Regions from separate parts of the Paenibacillus kyungheensis genome, predicted to be linked through region 2. Evidence: predicted binding sites of a transcription regulator. Region 2 holds the regulator's gene; each other region holds the start of a gene.
The links. Region 2 encodes Rex, which represses fermentation and respiration genes when NADH is low (regulators of the CRP and FNR family bind a similar motif). Its sites were predicted from a motif close to TTGTGAAATATTTCACAA; they were not measured.
Positions count from the first base shown of each region.

Region 1: the regulator Rex is predicted to act here: its motif matches at 1,074-1,091, upstream of qoxA (cytochrome aa3 quinol oxidase subunit II).
Region 3: the regulator Rex is predicted to act here: its motif matches at 1,945-1,962, upstream of adhE (bifunctional acetaldehyde-CoA/alcohol dehydrogenase).

Region 1 covers NZ_CP117416.1:4,334,693-4,338,799, reverse strand. Annotated here, with positions in the region: gene PQ456_RS18755 (glycoside hydrolase family 95 protein) at 1-328, shown strand, start outside; gene PQ456_RS18750 (hypothetical protein) at 693-962, shown strand; gene qoxA (cytochrome aa3 quinol oxidase subunit II) at 1,249-2,280, shown strand; gene PQ456_RS18740 (cbb3-type cytochrome c oxidase subunit I) at 2,349-4,107, shown strand, end outside.
Region 2 covers NZ_CP117416.1:3,261,464-3,265,570, reverse strand. Annotated here, with positions in the region: gene dinG (ATP-dependent DNA helicase DinG) at 1-1,835, shown strand, start outside; gene PQ456_RS13920 (redox-sensing transcriptional repressor Rex) at 1,832-2,479, shown strand; gene PQ456_RS13915 (amidohydrolase) at 2,472-3,779, shown strand; gene PQ456_RS13910 (cell wall elongation regulator TseB-like domain-containing protein) at 3,810-4,107, shown strand, end outside.
Region 3 covers NZ_CP117416.1:3,428,579-3,432,685, reverse strand. Annotated here, with positions in the region: gene PQ456_RS14690 (uracil-DNA glycosylase) at 1-371, shown strand, start outside; gene PQ456_RS14685 (winged helix-turn-helix transcriptional regulator) at 551-868, shown strand; gene PQ456_RS14680 (Crp/Fnr family transcriptional regulator) at 981-1,703, opposite strand; gene adhE (bifunctional acetaldehyde-CoA/alcohol dehydrogenase) at 2,035-4,107, shown strand, end outside.

The DNA.
Region 1 (4,107 bases), 1.1 Mb from region 2:
TATTGCTGAAATGTTGCTTCAAAGCCATTTACAAGAACTACATCTACTGCCTGCGTTGCCACAAGTATGGAATAAAGGACTTGTGAAAGGGCTACGGGCACGTGGCGGATATACAGTAGATATGCACTGGCAACAAGCACAACTGGTAGAAGTGACAGTAGAATCGCAGTTTCATGGAACCTGTCGCTTGGTGAGTTCTATTGCTCTGCAATTGGAAGATCCATTAACAGCTTCTACATTGACTGAACCTGATGAGCAACAAACTGATTTTGTGCTGGAGTTTACTGCGGAAGCGGGAAGAAGTTATACATTACATGCAAAGGTCTAAAATTCGGGTCTAATCATACAGTTAATCTACGAATATTTTGACGAGAAGTAATGAAAAAATATTTTTTTCTTCTATATATAAATATATTCTTATCAAATATGTAACTATGAATATATTAATAGGGAGATGAACTAAGGCGATATTTTCTGTATTATACAGAGAATGTCGCCTTTTTGACCATGAAATACATACTATTTGACAATAATTTGTAATAAATAATATAGAAATAAGAAGAATATAATTAAATAACGAATCAAAAGGGGCAAATTGTGGTAATAGAGACTATAACAATAGAAACGTAATTTTTAAAGTGCTCCTAGTTTGGAGTAGCAATGGATACTAACATAAGAGGGGAGTGCTTAATATGGCGACAAATACAAAAGGCCGTTCAAATTCACCCGGAAAAAATGCGCGTGGATTAACTCGTTTGCTAACAATTATAGGTTGGATTGCTTTTGTTGTTGGTGTAGTAACGATTATTTTGAATATCCAACCATTTAATGATAACAACGCTGGATTGATGATGGGTATCGGATGTGTAGTAGGAAGTGTATTTATTTACTTTATTGGTAAATCGATCGGTTCTATGCAGGTTCGTAATGAAGAAGGAAAAGAAAGTATCAATGATGATTAAAAAATGAGATTTACGATAAAATAAATCCTTTTTAATTAAATACATGCTCCTTTAAGAATTAATTCTTAAAGGGGCTTTTTTACGGAATCACAATATGATAATATATAAATAATGTGAAAAGATTCACGATAACCTGTTAATAAATTGACAGATTTGTTAACAAGTCAAAAAAATGTGGAATTTACACCTTCTATGGATACGCAAATAGCACACTTAGTGTTAACATAGAAATGTGTGGTTTCAATATTATGAACGTCTTAAACGTTATGTGAGAAAGGGGATTAAGATGAACAAAAAACCGGGTTCTCGTCTTATGATGTGGGTTATGATTATTGTGTCGGTTCTGTCACTCGCTTTGACGGTATGGGCACTTTATGCAGGTAGCCACAATTACTTTGTTCTCGATCCGAAAGGACCTATTGCCGCAGGACAAAGAGATCTAATCGTGATTTCCACGATTCTAACTGCCATTGTTATTGTTCCGGTAACGATACTCACTTTTGTTATAGTGTGGAGATACCGTGACAAACCAGGTAGAAAAGCAAAATATGATCCGGATTTCAACCACAGCACCAAGCTTGAAACCATCTGGTGGGGGATTCCAATCATCGTTATTGCTGTACTTGGTATCGTAACTGTGCGTTACACTTATGCATTAGAGCCTTCTGTAGCGATTCAATCACAGAAGGAACCTATTACAATCCAAGTTGCTTCTATGGACTGGAAATGGTTATTTATGTACCCGGGCGAAGGTATTGCTTCTGTGAACTCTATTACGATTCCAGAAGATACACCTGTACGATTTGAACTGACTTCTGATGCTCCGATGAATTCTTTCTGGGTGCCAGAACTTGGTGGACAAATTTATACGATGTCGGGTATGGCTATGACATTGTATCTACAAGCTGATCATCAAGGAACATTCTTTGGATCAGGTGCTAACTTCAGTGGTGAGCATTTTTCCCAAATGAGATTCGATGTGAATGCTGTATCTGACGAGCAATATCAGACTTGGGTCAACAAAGTTAAAACCGAGTCTAAACCTATGAGTATGGAAACATACCAGTCGCTAACGGTTCCTGGAACTGCTGACAAACAAACGTTTTCTGCATTCCCGGAAGGTCTATTCCAACAACTTGTTACCAAATACTTGCCAGGCGGTTTAGCAGGCGGTAAAGATCGTGCTACTCACACCACTCCTTCTACTCAGATTGATGAGAAACAAAGTGAAGAAGGACAAAGTGATATGGGAACAGGCGATCACGATGGCATGGAAATGAATGATCAAGAAAGCACAGACACGAATACTAGCAATTAAGTTCAGATTTATTTGAAGTTAGTTGTACCGTAGCGTGTGACATAAAAGACAGGGAAAGGAGCTCCCCGATGCTCGAGAAAATTAAAGATTTTGCATCTGACTTTTTCGTCACCGGCGACCCACTAATTTACGGTGCAGATGTATCTATCGGACTTGCGATGATTGCTATCGTTGTGGGACTCACCTATTTCAAAAAATGGGGCTGGTTGTGGCGTAATTATTTAACAACAGTTGACCACAAAAAAATCGGTATCATGTATATTCTTGCTTCGATTTTGATGTTGTTCCGTGGCGGCGTGGATGCCATTATGATGCGTACTCAACTCGCATTCCCAAATCTCGAATTTTTACATCCTGAACATTATAATCAGGTATTTACGACGCATGGCGTAGTTATGATCCTGTTTATGGCGATGCCATTTATGTTCGGACTCTTTAATATTGTTGTTCCTCTTCAATTAGGAGCACGCGATGTAGCTTATCCATTCTTGAACGCATTAAGTTTCTGGTTGTTCTTCTTGGGTGCGATGCTATTTAACTTATCTTTCGTTATCGGTGGTTCACCGGATGCAGGATGGTTGAGTTATCCACCACTATCAGAACTCCAATTTAATCCAGGACCTGGACAGAACTTCTACATCTGGGGTATTCAGATCTCAGGTATTGGTTCCCTTGCAACGGGTATTAACTTCTTGGTAACGATTATCAAAATGCGTGCACCAGGCATGACATTTATGAAAATGCCTATGTTTACATGGTCTGTATTCGCAACATGTATCATTATCATTTTCGCTTTCCCAATTTTGACAGTTACACTAGCACTATTGTTTATCGATAGGTTTGCGGGGGCTCACTTCTTTACACTCGATGGTGGCGGTAACCCGATGATGTATATCAACTTGATCTGGATGTGGGGTCACCCTGAGGTATACATTGTTATATTACCGGCGTTCGGTATTTTCTCCGAAATCGTCAGCGTATTCTCACGTAAAAAGCTATTTGGTTACACATCCATGGTATTCGCCATGTTGATTATTGCATTCGTATCGTTCTTTACCTGGGCGCATCACTTCTTCACGATGGGTTCTGGCGCAGATGTTAATGCGTTCTTCGCATTATCCACGATGCTGATTGCAATTCCTACAGGGGTTAAAATCTTTAACTGGTTGTTTACGATGTATCGTGGTCGAATTCGCTTCGATCTGCCGATGCTCTGGACGATCGGATTTATCCCATGTTTTATTATCGGTGGTATGACAGGGGTTCTATTGTCTGTTGCTCCTGCTGACTTCCAGTATCATAACAGTTACTTCCTAATTGCTCACTTCCACCAAGTTCTTATCGGTGGTGTAGTATTCGGTTACTTCGCTGGTATGTACTACTGGTGGCCAAAAATGTTCGGTTTCAAACTGAACGAAACATTAGGTAGATGGGCATTCTGGTTCTGGAACATTGGTTTCTATGTGTGTTTCATGCCTCAATACCTGCTTGGTCTAATGGGTATGACTCGTCGTATCAGTACATTTGATTGGGACACTGGCTGGGGTCCATTAAACGTTGTATCCACAATGGGTGCATACTTGATGGGTGTAGCGTTCTTGTTCCAAGTTCTTCAAATTGCTTATAGTATCAAAAATCGTGAAGTCGATACGACTGGCGATATCTGGGACGCTCATACTTTGGAATGGAGTATTCCTTCTCCTGCACCAGAGTATAACTTTGCAGTGGTTCCAGTTGTGGATAGTAGAGATCCGCTATGGGTTGAGAAACAGCGTCGTGCGGCTGGTAAGCTTCCGAAAAATCCGCCAAAACCTGTATATGCTCCAA
Region 2 (4,107 bases):
TGTGTCTGCGCAAATTTGAGCATAAAATAAATACAAAAGAATTTCAAAGCCCTAAAGAAGATGTATTGATTGCAGCTCAAATGATTGTCTGGTTAAATGCGACAGAAACCGGAGATGATGAAGAACTCAATATGGGTAATCGTGGTGCTGACTTCTGGGAAACGGTAGCCAGTGATACCGATTCTTGTCTGGGTCGTGCATGTCCATGGTTCCGCAAATGTTTTTACCATCGTGCGAAGCATGAAGCAGGTACAGCAGATGTAGTCATCACCAATCACTCGAAATTATTTACCGATGTCAAAGCAGGACATCAATTGTTACCTGCTTATGATCGCTTGGTTATTGATGAAGCACATCATTTAGAAGATGTCGCAGGCAAGCACTTGGGTATGCATATGAAATATTTCACATTGGTTCATCCACTGTTACGATTGTTCAAAGACAGCAAAAATGGTCAGTTAGCGATTTTGCGTCAACAATTAGGCTCTTCTGGCAATGAACGTGGTATGGATTGGGCGATAGCGATTGATAATCTATATCCTGAAATTGTAGATGTTAAAGAAAACTGGGATAAATTAAGTGAGTTACTATTTGCTTTGTTGCCTCAGCGTAGTGATGCCGCTCCTGGTGAAGCAGGGCAGTTTACGCTTCGTCTTTTACCGGAAAAGCAACCGACCGAATGGAATGTGATTACAGAGCTTGAGAATCAGATTCATATCGGACTGAGCCAGTTGATTCGTAAAGGCGAGCAAGTGATGAATCAGATCAAAGACAGCGATGAGCAGTTAGGCACAGATAGTCTGGTAACAGACGTATCAGGTCTATTCAAAGACTTAACAGTGGTACGAGATGATCTGCGTCAATTTGTGAAGCTGGAAAGTACAGATACAGTCTACTGGTATGAAGCTAATGGGAATTACCGTAGCAAGTCTTTACAGATGTATGCTGTACCGGTAGATGTGAGCAAGCAATTGAAAGAGTACTTTTTTGATAAAAAGAAAAGTATTATTTTGACATCAGCGACATTATCAATAGAAAAGAAATTCCAATATATGATTGAACAGTTAGGGCTTGTAGAAGCGGAAAAAGAAGGTCGATTGATGACCGAACAGTTATCTTCACCTTTCAATTATCGTGAGCAATCGCTGTTGTTAATTCCGCGCGATTTTCCAAGTGTCAAAGGCAGTGTTGGTGATGCGTTCTTTGTAGATACGTTAGCGAACTCATTAGCGGAGACTGCCAAAGCGACCAATGGACGAATGATGGTGTTATTTACCTCTTATCGGATGCTCAAGCAGGTGTATGAGCCATTGAAAGAGAAGTTATCACATAGCGATATTGCAGTATTTGGACAAGGGGTCGATGGAGGAAGTCGTACCAAGCTCACTCGAAGATTCCAAGAGCGTTCAGCTTCGGTGTTACTGGGTACAAGTAGCTTCTGGGAAGGAGTCGATATTCCAGGCGAAGCATTAACCTGTCTGGCAATCGTACGTTTACCTTTTCAACCGCCCAATCATCCATTGCTTGAAGCCAAAAGTGAACGGCTGAAAAAAGAAAAGAAAAATCCATTTATGAAATTATCTGTACCGCAAGCAGTTATCCGTTTCAAACAAGGTTTTGGTAGATTAGTACGGACATCTAGTGATCGGGGAATCGTTATTGTCTATGACACTCGTGTGATCGAGTCCTATTATGGCAAGCATTTTCTATATTCATTGCCCGGTCCCAAAATGGAACATATGCCGACAGAGCAGATGGTACCCCGTATTACAGAATGGCTTAGCCAGGCCGAACCTGAAAAGGAAACTGTAAATCAAGAGGGGGAGCAAGCATGAAATCCGACAAAATATCAGAAGCAGTCGTGCGAAGACTACCTGTATACCTTAGATATCTGAACGAACTTCACACACGTGAAGTTCCTACAGTGTCTTCGCAAGAACTGGGACAAAAACTAGACTTGAATCCAGCACAAATTCGCAAAGATTTAGCTTATTTTGGAGATTTTGGACGTAAAGGGATCGGTTATGATGTATCATATTTGATTGAGAAAATACGTCATATTTTAAAATTAGATCAACAAATCAATGTGGCACTTGTAGGCGCTGGTAATCTAGGGCATGCCCTTTCTAACTATAATATGTATCTAAAAGAAACAATGAAAATCGTAGCTGTGTTTGATTCCAACGATTCGAAAGTAGGCTCTTTAATCAATACATTAGTCGTCCAGCCTATTGATGAACTTGGAATTACAGTCAAAGCGAGAAGTATTCGTATCGGAATTGTTACAGTGCCTAATGTTGAAGCACAGCGTGTAGCGGATCAGTTAATTGAAGCAGGGGTTGAGGCTATTTTGAACTTTGCACCGATTATTTTGAAAGCTCCACCGCATATTCGTGTGCATACTGCTGATTTTACAACGGATTTATTAAGCCTTGCCTATTATCTGGAAGATGGAAAGGAACATGAAACTAATGAATAACACCTCGAACAAATGGGTCATCAAAAACGGTATGTTTGCTGTAATGAGCGAAGAGAAATCAATGCTTTTTGGACATATGGTGATTGAAGATGGATGGATTACGTATCTTGGAGAAGAAGAACCTGTGATCGAAGAAGACACAACCGTAGTGGATGGCAATCATTTGTTCTTTATTCCGGGTCTAGTCAACAGTCATGGTCATGCAGCGATGTCGTTGTTACGCGGATATGGAGATGATCTTGCTCTACAAGTATGGTTACAAGAAAAAATGTGGCCGATGGAAGCGAAATTTACAAGTGACGATGTATACTGGGGAACTGCTCTGTCTGTATTAGAAATGTTAAAAGGCGGTACAACTACATTCCTCGATATGTATGATCGCTCAGAACGTGTAGCCGAAGTGGTAGAACAATCGGGTATGCGTGCAGTATTGATGCGTGGTGTAATCGGCTTGTGTTCAGAAGAAGAACAAAAGCAAAAGCTAAAACAATCAATCGACTTTGCACGTGATTGGCATGGTCAAGCGAATGGACGTATTACAACGATGATGTCTCCACATGCACCTTATACTTGTCCACCTGCATACATCGAACAATTTGTACAAGCAGCTCATGATTTGGATTTGCCGCTGCATACACATATGTCTGAGACACTAGCAGAAGTTCAATTAAACGTTACAGATTATGGATTACGTCCTGTAGCTCATTTGGAGAAATTAGGATTTTTCACTCGTCCAGCATTGTTAGCGCATGCTGTTCATTTGAATGATGAAGAGATCGAAGTACTTGCTGAGAATAAAGTAGCGATTTCTCATAACCCGGGTAGTAACCTCAAATTAGCAAGTGGTGTAGCACGTGTGCCGGATCTGTTGCGTGCAGGCGTTGTTGTGTCTTTGGGAACAGATGGCCCGGCAAGTAATAACAATCTGGATATGTTTGAAGAAATGCGTTTGGCTGCTCTTATTCACAAAGGAGTATCCGGCGATCCAACAGCTGTGCCTGCATTAGAAGCATTGAAAATGGGTACTGAATACGGTGCAAGATCTGTATTTTTGAATGATGTAGGTACATTCGCTGTAGGAATGAAAGCTGATATTACAGCACTTAATGTAGATCAACCGCATTTCTTACCACGTACTGATTTTATTTCACATACAATCTATTCTGCATCTGCCAAAGATGTATTGCATGTCTGGGTAGACGGTAAGCAATTGATCAAAGACGGTATATCATTAACATTGGATGAAGAAAAAATTCGTCATGAAGCCCAAAGTGCTTTTGAAGGTTTGCTTAAACGCTAACTGGAAGTCGATAGGAAAGGATGGCGTGTTTTGCGAAATTTGGGAAGTGGTAAGTGGATTGCAATCATTATCGTTGTATTGGGATTGCTGATTTTAGGTGTAAATCAATTTTATGTACATGTAATGGCAAAGCCATGGAGTAAAGAACAACTGGCTATTAATAGCGCACAGGAAAAAGCGGATATTGTATCTGTGACGCGTACGTTCAATTCCGTCTGGACAGATAGTTCAACGTATTGGGTCGTAGAAGGTAAAAATACAGCACAAGAAGATCTAATGGTCTGGGTCAAATTTAATATAGACGGTTCGGTAGCAGAAGGAGCTAATG
Region 3 (4,107 bases), 170 kb from region 2:
CAGCCGAACGATCAAGTCGATCGAATCGTACGCCGACTTCGTATGAAGTATTTGCGTTTGCACCTATTTTGGATACTGAGATTGAAACGGTACAACCGCAAATTATTATTACGCTTGGCAATATTGCTTTACAACGATTACTAGGCAAAGGATACCAAGTCTCTCAGGTTCATGGTCAAGCACGGCGCAGTCATATTCAACAAGTCGATGCCGATCATATGGATCAGGGATATCACTGGTCAGAACAGGAATACTGGATTTTTCCTATGTATCATCCTGCGGCAGTATTGTATAATAGATCATTGACAACTATTATTGCAGAAGATCTGGTCATTTTGCGAGAATTGATCGATTTAACGCTACAATCATAATATAATGTTGAAAGATTGAGCATTAATCTGTAATTATGTAATGTTTTCGTTCTCTTTTCAGGTAAAATATGCTAAAATATATGTACTAACTAATCGTAAGTTAACATCGTAATATGATGAAATACGAGCTTATGACTATCCGATCCCGTGTTTCGGAACAATTGAAGAGGTGAGAGAACATGGAGCAACACCAGTTGGGATTATGTCCCCGTTTTGAGACCGCGTTTTCATTTTTAGGAAAAAGATGGAATGGTCTAATTATTCAATCATTAATGAGTGGTCCTAAACGTTTTAAAGATATTTCTAATCTGATTCCGATGATGAGCGACAAAATGCTATCTGAACGAATGAAAGATCTAGAAAGCAGTGGAATTCTGATTCGTCAGGTATATCCAGAGACTCCTGTTCGAATCGAATATGAGTTAACAGACAAAGGTCGTGCACTTAAGCCGGTTATGGAGCAGATTCAGAACTGGGCAGAGCATTGGGTAGAATAGTACGCTATGAATGAATCAAAAAAAGCTTTCCGCTATGAGTAACACACGGAAAGCTTTTTTGGTATCTTTAGTTGTCTAAACAGGTAAGTGTATAGAAGATACTGAATATTCATTAGATTCTGCATATTTCTTTAGGGCATAATTCACAGTGACATACTTCTTGTAAAGCTTCAAGGTCATGGATAATGATCATACCATGTTCATATTCGATACTTTCTTTTTTACGTAGATCGCTAAGCATCCGGTTTACACTTTCACGAGTAGCACCAATCATATTCGATAAGTCTGTATGCGTGATTTTTTTGTTAATCAAAATAGAACCTTGATCATTGTAATCTTCACCATACGTATTGCTTAAACGAATCAATGTAGAGCAGAGTGCACCTGGTTTACCATATAACATCAAGTCACGAACTTTAGTCTGAGTCAGACGGTGATGCGTTCCCATCCATTTCATAAAGTCGATTGCAAAGTCGCAATACTGACAGATCATTAATTCTAATTCTTTATGTTCGATCACAGCAACTTCTGTATCTTCTATTGCTTCTGCTGTAAATCCAAGGCGTGTACCAGAGAATGGGTCAGCTTGACCGATCATATCTCCTGCTTGATACATATATAGAATCAATTCTTTACCTTCATCGGTTGATTTCGTTAATTTAACGCGTCCACTTTTAAGGAAATATAATTTATCGGATAAATCGCCTTCCCAGAATAAATGAGATCCTGCTGCGATACTACGTTCTGTAGAATGGTTAAGTAATCGTTCCTGATTAATTTCCGAAAAGCATGCTGTATTATGACGTGGTTGAGTTTCTTCTAAAGACTTGTTCATTATTATTCGCCCCTTTATTTCAATTATACGTGAAATTAATCATAATGCATAACATTTTAGGAAAAAAATTGGAAATTAAATGATTAGTTAAATTCTACATTATATAGTAATAATGATGACTTACAAATGAAGAAAAGCTTATTCGTACTTTGTGATTAATTTCACTATTATCATACATCTTTTTATATTAAAATGCAAAAGGAAAAAATGAAATAGAATAAATTTAAAAAATAAAAATTGATTGTGAAAAATATCACATTATGATTTATGTCTCTATGCTATGATCAGTGCGTAGACAAAAGCAATACACATTCTGAGGAGGATGAGAGAAATGGCTGTAAAAAATGATGCTAGTCGCAACGTGGAATTGAGTGCACAGGAAGAAATTCAAAAATTAATTGATAAAGCTAACAAAGCGCACGCTGCATTTATGAATATGAATCAAGAACAAATTGATAACATCGTACAAGCAATGGCGTTAGCTGGTCTGGATCAACATATGTATCTTGCTAAACTGGCTGTTGAAGAAACAGGTAGAGGTGTATATGAAGATAAAATTATCAAAAACATGTTTGCTACTGAATATATATACCACAGCATCAAAAATGATAAAACAGTCGGTGTTATTGAAGACAATGATTATGAAAGCTTCCAAAAAATCGCTGAACCTGTCGGAATCATTATGGGGATTACACCTGTAACGAATCCAACATCAACAACGATGTTCAAATCATTAATTTCAATTAAAACACGTAACCCTATCATTTTCGGCTTCCATCCATCAGCACAGAATTGTAGTAAAGAAGCAGCTCGCATTTTGCTTGAAGCAGCTGTAAAACATGGTGCACCTGCAGATTGTATCCAGTGGATTGATGCTCCTTCAATGGACAAAACAAACGCTTTGATGAACCATCCTGATGTAGCCATGATCTTAGCTACTGGTGGTGGCGCAATGGTTAAAGCAGCATATAGCTGTGGTAAACCTGCACTTGGCGTAGGTCCTGGTAACGTTCCTGCTTTTATCGAGAAAAGTGCTGATCTACAACAAGCTGTTAATGACTTAATTCTTTCCAAATCGTTTGATAATGGTATGATCTGTGCTTCTGAACAGGCTGTAGTTATTGAAGAACCTGTCTATGAAAAAGTGAAAAAATTAATGATCGATAACGGTTGCTACTTTGTAACAAAAGAAGAAGCAGGCAAATTAACAAACGGTGCAATGAATACAGATAAATGTGCAGTGAATCCTTCTATTGTAGGACAATCTGCTGTAAAAATTGCTGAACTTTGTGGAATTACTGTTCCAGCGGACACCAAAATATTGGTTGCTGAACTGGAAGGTGTCGGTACGAAATTCCCATTATCTGCTGAAAAATTAAGCCCTGTGTTGGCTTGCTATAGAGTTAAAAATGCGGATCAAGGGATTGAACGTGCTGCACAAATCGTAGAATTTGGCGGTATGGGTCACTCTTCAGCTATCCATTCTAATAATGATGAAGTTATTCAAAAATTCGCTAACCGTCTACAAACTGGACGTATTATCGTGAACTCTCCTTCTACACACGGAGCTATCGGTGACCTTTACAACACTAACTTACCATCTCTAACACTAGGCTGTGGATCTTATGGTCGTAACTCTACTTCTTCTAATGTAAGTGCAGTGAATCTGATTAATGTGAAAAGGGTGGCTCGTCGTACTGTGAATATGCAATGGTTCAAAATACCTTCTAAAGTTTATTTTGAAAAAGGTGCAACTCAATACCTTGCTAAAATGCCTGATATTAGCCGTGTTGTGATCGTAACAGATGCGATGATGGTACAACTCGGTTATGTAGAAAAAGTACAACATTACTTGCGTCAACGTCAAACTCCAGTGGTTGTTGAAGTGTTCTCTGATGTAGAACCAGATCCATCTACAGCTACAGTTGAACGTGGTCGTCAAATGATGGAACGTTTCCAACCTGACTGCATTATCGCTCTTGGTGGTGGATCACCTATGGATGCTGCTAAAGGCATGTGGATGTTCTACGAATACCCTGATACTGAATTTGATAACTTAAAACAAAAATTCATGGATATCCGCAAACGGATTTACAAATACCCACATTTGGGACAAAAAGCACAATTCGTAGCTATTCCTACAACTTCGGGTACAGGTTCTGAAGTAACATCGTTCGCAGTTATTACAGATAAAGAAAAAGGCAACACTAAATATCCTTTGGCCGATTATGAGTTAACACCAGACGTAGCGATTATCGATCCTGAATTTGTATACTCTTTACCTCGCGTAGCTGTAGCTGATACAGGTATGGACGTATTGACTCATGCAATTGAAGCTTATGTATCTGTAATGGCAAGTGACTTTACCGATGGACTAGCAATCAAAGCGATTCAACTGGTATTC